Regions from separate parts of the Streptomyces sp. JLBJ103 genome, predicted to be linked through region 1. Evidence: riboswitches for the same ligand, from Rfam matches in the RefSeq annotation. Region 1 holds a riboswitch; the other holds the start of a gene.
The links. Region 1 has a riboswitch for thiamine pyrophosphate ahead of thiO (glycine oxidase ThiO). Riboswitches for the same ligand answer to the same signal wherever they lie in the genome.

Region 2: it holds a riboswitch for thiamine pyrophosphate, as region 1 does, so the genes downstream of both, AC4BEG_RS09085 (thiamine ABC transporter substrate-binding protein) here and thiO (glycine oxidase ThiO) in region 1, are expected to answer to the same signal.

What each region holds. Positions count from the first base shown of each region.
Region 1 is NZ_CM177089.1:5,866,946-5,870,492, forward strand. It holds gene AC4BEG_RS25940 (thiazole synthase) at 1-571, opposite strand, end outside; gene thiS (sulfur carrier protein ThiS) at 686-886, opposite strand; gene thiO (glycine oxidase ThiO) at 883-2,094, opposite strand; TPP riboswitch at 2,090-2,204, opposite strand; gene AC4BEG_RS25955 (NAD(P)/FAD-dependent oxidoreductase) at 2,436-3,547, shown strand, end outside.
Region 2 is NZ_CM177089.1:2,137,799-2,141,345, reverse strand. It holds gene AC4BEG_RS09095 (phosphatidate cytidylyltransferase) at 1-194, shown strand, start outside; gene rlmN (dual-specificity RNA methyltransferase RlmN) at 267-1,373, shown strand; TPP riboswitch at 1,425-1,529, shown strand; gene AC4BEG_RS09085 (thiamine ABC transporter substrate-binding protein) at 1,525-2,598, shown strand; gene AC4BEG_RS09080 (ABC transporter permease) at 2,670-3,547, shown strand, end outside.

The DNA.
Region 1 (3,547 bases):
CCGAGGCGAGCATCACCGCGGCACAGCCCAGCTCCATCGCGAGCGAGGCGTCCGAGGCGGTGCCCGCGCCCGCGTCGAGGATCACCGGCACGGTGGCCCGCTCGACGATCAGCTCGAAGTTGTGCGGATTGCGGATACCGAGGCCGGAGCCGATGGGTGAGCCCAGCGGCATGATCGCGGCACAGCCCACGTCCTCCAGCTTGCGGGCGAGGACCGGGTCGTCATTGGTGTACGGCAGCACCGTGAAACCGTCGTCCACCAGGATCTCGGCGGCGTCCAGCAGCTCCACGGGGTCGGGGAGCAGGGTGCGCTCATCGGCCACCACCTCCAGCTTCACCCATTCCGTGCCCAGCGCCTCACGGGCCAGCCGCGCGGTCAGCACGGCCTCACCGGCGGTGAAACAGCCCGCGGTGTTGGGCAGGGCGCGGATGCCGTGCCGGTCGAGCACGGAGAGCACCGAGCCCTGCACCGTGGGGTCCAGCCGCCGCATGGCGACGGTCGTCAGCTCGGTGCCGGAGGCGAGCAGGGCGTGCTCCAGGATCTCCAGGCTGGGCGCCCCGCCGGTGCCCATGATCAGACGGGAGCCGAAGTCGGTCCCGGCGATGGTCAGCGGATCGGCGGCGGTTCCGGCCCCGGCGGTTCCGGCCCCGGCCCTTGTGGTGTCCGTCGTCGTGGGAGCCATCGGTCAGCCTCCCTGGACCGCGGTGAGGACCTCGACGCGGTCGCCCTCGCCCAGCGCCGTCACCGGCCACTGGCCGCGCGGTACGACCGTCTCGTTGACGGCCGCGGCGACGCCCGAGGACGCCTGGGTGAGGGTGGCCACCAGCCGGTCGAGGGTGGTGCCCTCGACGATCTCGCGGGGCTCCCCGTTTACGGAGACGGTCATGCGGGCTGCTCCTGTGGTGCGTTGAACGAAGTGCGGGCGGCGCCGTCGAGCCGGTGCGGGGTGAACGCGCGGGCCACCGACGGGAGTTCTCCGCCGGTCAGCGCCTCGGCCATGACATCGCCCGTGATCGGGGTGAGAAGGACGCCGTTGCGGAAGTGGCCGGTGGCCATCTGGAGCCCCGGCAGCGCCGTCGGCCCGAGGAAGGGGCCGTTGTCGGGGGAGCCGGGGCGCAGGCCCGCGCAGGTCTCGACGAGCGGCAGTTCGGTGATGCCGGGGATCAGCTCATGGGCGTCGCGCAGCAGCTCGTACACCCCGCTCGCGGTGACCGTGGTGTCCCAGCCGCGCTCCTCGGAGGTGGCGCCGATCACCAGCTCGCCGTCGACGCGCGGGACGAGATAGACATCCGTGCCGCGTACCACGGCCCGTATCACCCGGGACAGGAACGGCCGGTAGGAGGCGGGCACGGTCAGCCGCAGCACCTGGCCCTTGACCGGGCGCACCGGCGGCAGCACGTCCGGGGGCACCCCCGCCAGCCGCGCGCTGAGACTTCCGGCGGCCAGGACGGTCTGCCCGGCGGACACCCGGGTGCCGTCGGCCAGCTCCGCACCCGTGGCCCGGTCCCCGGTGACCGTCAGCCGCTCGGCGAGGGCGCGGTGGATGACCACCCCCGCCCGCTCGCAGGCGCGCAGCAGGGCCGCCGTCAGCCGCCGCGGATCGACCTGGTGATCACCGTCGATGCGCATCCCGCCGCGGACGCCCGGTGCCAGCATCGGCTCCAGACGGCGGCATTCGCGCCCGGTCAGCCACTCCACCTCCAGCCCGTGGCGCTGGTGCCGCTCATGGAGGTCGCGCAGATGGGCGCGGTCGTCGGCGTCGAGCGCCACCATGAGGGTGCCGCAGTCGCGGTAGCCGACCTCCTGGCCGCCCGCCTCCTCCACCTCCGCCACGAATTCCGGATAGCGGGCCGCGGACGCGAGATTGAGATCGAGCAGTGCGTGCTCGCCGTACTGGAACTCCCCGACGGAGCCCAGCATCCCGGCCGCCACCATGGCCGCCCCGCCGCCCGGCGCCGGGTCGGTCAGCGCGGTCCGCAGCCCCCGCTGGGCTGCCCGCCAGGCCGTGACCAGGCCGATGATGCCGCCCCCGATCACGAGGGCGTCGTACGGTTCAGTCCTCTCGGTGCTCGCATGGATCCCCGATGTGCGCATGAGTATGCGCCCCTCCCTTCGCCGGCATGACCCGGATCAGGTTCATACGGTCGGAGGCCGCCCCAGCCTCCCTCTCAGCCCGGTGCGTCCGAACTCCCGCGAGTGCTCTGAGGCGCCACCCTAGTACGAGCCTCGAACAGCCCGGAAGGGAGAACGGGGCGATCCGGGAATCACGGCAACAACCTGCCGTATGCCTTGAATCGATCTTGTGCAGTAGATCTCGTCCCGCGCTCTGCGGTCCGTCCCGCGCACCGCAATACAGTGATCGTGTGAGCGATGAGACGACGAAGACGGCCTCCACGGTGGGCAGCGGACAGCGCGTGGTGATCGTCGGCGCGGGCATGGCGGGGGTGCAGACCGCCGTCGTGCTGCGCGAGGAGGGCTGGGCCGGGGAGATTCTGCTGCTGGGCGCGGAACCCCACCAGCCGTACGACCGCCCGCCGCTGTCCAAGGCCGTACTGCTCGGCAAGGCCGAAGGGTCGGCGTTCGACGTGGACTTCGGCGCGCTCGGCATCGAGCTGCGGCTCGGTGTCACGGTTTCCGCGCTGGACAGCGGCGAACGGCGGCTGGAGACCGAATCCGGGCCGGTGCCCTACGACGTCCTGGTGATCGCCACCGGCGCCGAGCCCATCCCCCTGCCCGGCAGTGAGGGTGTCCCCGGCGTCCATCTGCTGCGCACCCTGGACGACGCCGAGCGGCTGCGCCCGGTGCTCGCCCGGCAGCACGAGATCGTGGTGGTGGGGGCGGGCTGGATCGGCGCGGAGTTCGCCACGGCCGCGCGGGAGGCGGGCTGTGCGGTGACCGTCGTGGAGGCCGCCGACCGGCCGCTGGCGGGTGCCCTCCCGGCCGAGGTCGCCGCCCCCATGGCCGACTGGTACGCGGACTACGGCGCCACCCTGGTCACCGGCGCCCGGGTGGACGCGGTGGACGAGAACGGGCTGCTGCTCGGCGACGGCACCCGGCTGCGGGCGGGCGCGGTGGTCGTCGGCATCGGGGCGCGGCCCGCCACGGACTGGCTGGCGGGCTCCGGCGTGGACCTGGCCGACGACCGGTCCATCGTCGCCGACGAGCGGCTGCGCACCTCGGTGCCGGACGTCTACGCGGTCGGCGACTGCGCGTCCTTCCCCTCCGCGCGGTACGGCACCCGGCTGCTGGTGCACCACTGGGACAACGCACTCCAGGGGCCGCGCACGGTGGCCGCCAACGTCGTGGGCAGCCGGACGGCCGCGCACACCGGCTTCTCGGTCTACGACCCGGTGCCGTACTTCTGGTCCGAGCAGTTCGGGCGGTTCATCCAGTACGCCGGGCACCACTCGGCGGAGGACGAACTGGTGTGGCGGGGCGATCCGGCCGGGGCGTCCTGGGCGGTCTGCTGGCTGCGCGAAGGGGCCCTGGTCGCCCTGCTGGCCGTCGGCCGTCCGCGCGATCTGGCCCAGGGCCGCAAGCTGATCGA
Region 2 (3,547 bases), 3.7 Mb from region 1:
TGCTCGGCCTCGCCGTCGCGGTCAGCGCCACCCTCGGTGACCTTGGCGAATCCATGATCAAGCGTGATCTGGGCATCAAGGACATGGGCAAGCTGCTGCCCGGCCACGGCGGGATCATGGACCGGCTGGACTCGCTGCTGCCGACCGCGCCGGTGGTGTGGCTGCTGATGGTGATCTTCGTCGGCGGAGGCTGACCCGGTCCGCCGATCGGCCCCGCGCCCCGGGCGGCGCGGGGCCGTTCGTACGTCTGCGACACTGGGTGAACCATGCCTAAGCCCGGAGAACTCACTTTCGTCGCGCCGCGCGGAGCCAAGAAGCCCCCGCGGCACCTCGCCGACCTCACCCCCGCCGAGCGCCGCGAGGCCGTCGCGGCGCTGGGGGAGAAGCCCTTCCGGGCCGGTCAGGTGTCGCGCCACTACTTCGCGCGGTACACCGACGACCCGGCCCAGTGGACGGACATCCCGGCCGCCGCGCGCGAGAAGCTGGCGGGCGGGCTGCTTCCGGACCTGATGAACGTGGTGCGTCACATCAGCTGTGACAACGACACGACCCGCAAGACCCTGTGGCGGCTCTTCGACGGCACGCTCGTGGAGTCCGTGCTGATGCGCTACCCGGACCGGGTCACCATGTGCATCAGCTCACAGGCGGGCTGCGGGATGAACTGCCCGTTCTGCGCCACCGGCCAGGCGGGTCTGGACCGCAATCTGTCCACCGCCGAGATCGTCCACCAGATCGTGGACGGGATGCGGGCCCTGCGGGACGGCGAGATCCCCGGCGGCCCCGCCCGGCTGTCCAACATCGTCTTCATGGGCATGGGCGAGCCGCTGGCCAACTACAACCGGGTCGTCGGCGCCATCCGCCGGCTCACCGACCCCGAGCCGGACGGCCTCGGCCTGTCCCAGCGCGGGATCACCGTCTCCACCGTCGGGCTGGTTCCCGCGATGCTGCGCTTCGCCGACGAGGGCTTCAAGTGCCGTCTCGCGGTCTCCCTGCACGCCCCCGACGACGAGCTGCGCGACACCCTCGTCCCGGTCAACACCCGCTGGAAGGTCCGCGAGGTCCTGGACGCCGCGTGGGAGTACGCGGAGAAGTCCGGCCGCCGGATCTCCATCGAGTACGCCCTGATCAAGGACATCAACGACCAGGCATGGCGGGCCGATCTGCTCGGGCGGCTGCTCAAGGGCCACCGGGTGCATGTCAACCTCATCCCGCTCAACCCGACGCCCGGCTCCAAGTGGACGGCCTCCCGCCCCGAGGACGAGAAGGCGTTCGTGGCCGCCCTGGAGGCGCACGGTGTGCCGGTGACCGTCCGGGACACCCGGGGGCAGGAGATCGACGGGGCCTGCGGGCAGCTGGCGGCCACGGAGCGCTGAACGACGGCTGATACGGTGCCTTCGCGAAACATCGCACCGTCGTACAAATGAACATTCCGACAGGGGAGCGCTCAGGGCGCTGAGAGTGCGGCACGGCCGCAGACCCTCGGACCTGATCCGGGTCATACCGGCGTAGGGAGTCAGCATCAGCATGAACAGCCACCTCCGGCGTGCCATCGGCACCGCCCTCCTCGGTTCGCTCGGCCTCATGGCCCTCGCGGGCTGCGGGGAGGACTCGAAGGGCTCCGGCGAAGCGGACTCCAAGACCGTGACCCTGGTCTCGCACGACTCCTTCGCGGTCTCCAAGGCGGTGCTCAAGGAGTTCACCGAGAAGACCGGCTACAAGGTGCGCACGCAGACCGGCGGCGACGCGGGCTCGGCCGTCAACCAGGCCATTCTGTCCAAGGGGCATCCGCAGGGCGATGTCTTCTTCGGCGTCGACAACACCCTGCTCTCCCGCGCGCTCGACAACGACCTGTTCACGCCGCACCGGGCGAAGGGCCTGGACAAGGTCCCGGCCGCGCTCCAGCTGGACGCCGGCAAGCACCGCGTCACCCCGGTCGACTACGGCGACATCTGCGTCAACTACGACCGAAAGTACTTCGCCGACAAGAAGTTGGCGCCGCCCCGGACCTACGAGGACCTCACCAAGCCCGCCTACAAGAACCTGCTCGTCACCGAGAACGCGGCCACCTCCTCTCCTGGTCTCGGCTTCCTTCTCGGCACGGCCGCCACGTACGGCGACGACGGCTGGAAGGGCTACTGGAAGAAATTGCGGGCCAACGGGGTCGAGGTCGTCGACGGCTGGGAGCAGGCGTACTTCGACCACTTCTCCGGCGCGGGTGGCAAGGGCGACAAGCCGCTCGTCGTCTCCTACGCCTCCAGCCCGCCCGCCGGGGTGGCGGAGCTGAAGACCAAGCCCAAGAAGGCGCCGACCGGGGTGGCCACGGGAACCTGTTTCCGGCAGGTGGAATTCGCCGGGCTGCTGAACGGCGCGTCCAACCCCAAGGGCGGCAAGGCACTGTTGGACTTCCTGCTCAGCAAGAGGTTCCAGGCGGACGTTCCGCTGAACATGTACGTCAACCCCGCGCGCGAGGACGTCGAACTGCCCGAGCTCTTCACCCGGTACGGAGTGAAGATCGCCGACTCGGCCACCCTCTCCCCGCAGAAGATCGCCAAGAACCGTGAGCCGTGGGTCAAGACATGGTCCTCACTCGTCCTGTAGGGACCCGCTCCACGGAGACCACGGAGAAGAAGGGCGCGGGGTTTCGGCGGCGCGATCCGCGCGGTGCGGCGCTGCGGCCGGCCCTGATGGCCGTTCCCCTCGCGTTCTTCGGGATCTTCTTCGCCTATCCGGTGGCCGCGATCGTCGCCCGGGGGCTGCGCGCCGACGGCCACTGGCAATTCGGCCGGATCCCGGAGGTGGTGAGCGACCCGGCGACCCTGGACATCCTGTGGTTCACCGGCTGGCAGGCCGTCGCCTCCACCGCGCTGACCCTGGCGATCGCCCTGCCCGGTGCCTATGTCTTCGCCCGCTTCGCCTTCCCCGGCAAGGGACTGCTCCGCGCGGTGGTCACCGTGCCCTTCGTGCTGCCGACCGTTGTTGTCGGCTCGGCGTTCCTGGCGCTGCTGGGCCGCGGCGGACTGCTGGACGAGCTGTGGGGGGTGCGGCTGGACACCTCGGTCTGGGCGATCCTCCTCGCCCATGTCTTCTTCAACTACGCGGTGGTGGTACGGACCGTGGGCGGGCTGTGGGCCCAGCTCGACCCGCGCCAGGAGGAGGCCGCGCGGATGCTCGGCGCGAGCCGCCTGGGCGCCTGGCGGCGGGTCACCCTGCCCGCGCTGGCGCCCGCCGTGGCCGCCGCCGCCCTGATGGTCTTCCTCTTCACCTTCACCTCCTTCGGGGTGGTGCAGATCCTCGGCGGTCCGCGCTACGCCACCTTGGAGGTGGCGATCTACCGGGAGACCGCGCAGCTGCTCGACCTGCCGACCGCCGCGGTGCTCACCCTCGTCCAGTTCGCGGCGGTCGGAGGCGTCCTGGCCGTGCACGCGTGGACCGTACGGCGCCGGGAGAGCGCCCTGCGGCTGGTCGACCCCGCCCGCACCGCGCGCCGCCCCCAGGGGCCCGCGCAGTGGACGCTGCTGGGGAGTGTGCTGGCCGTCGCCGCGCTGCT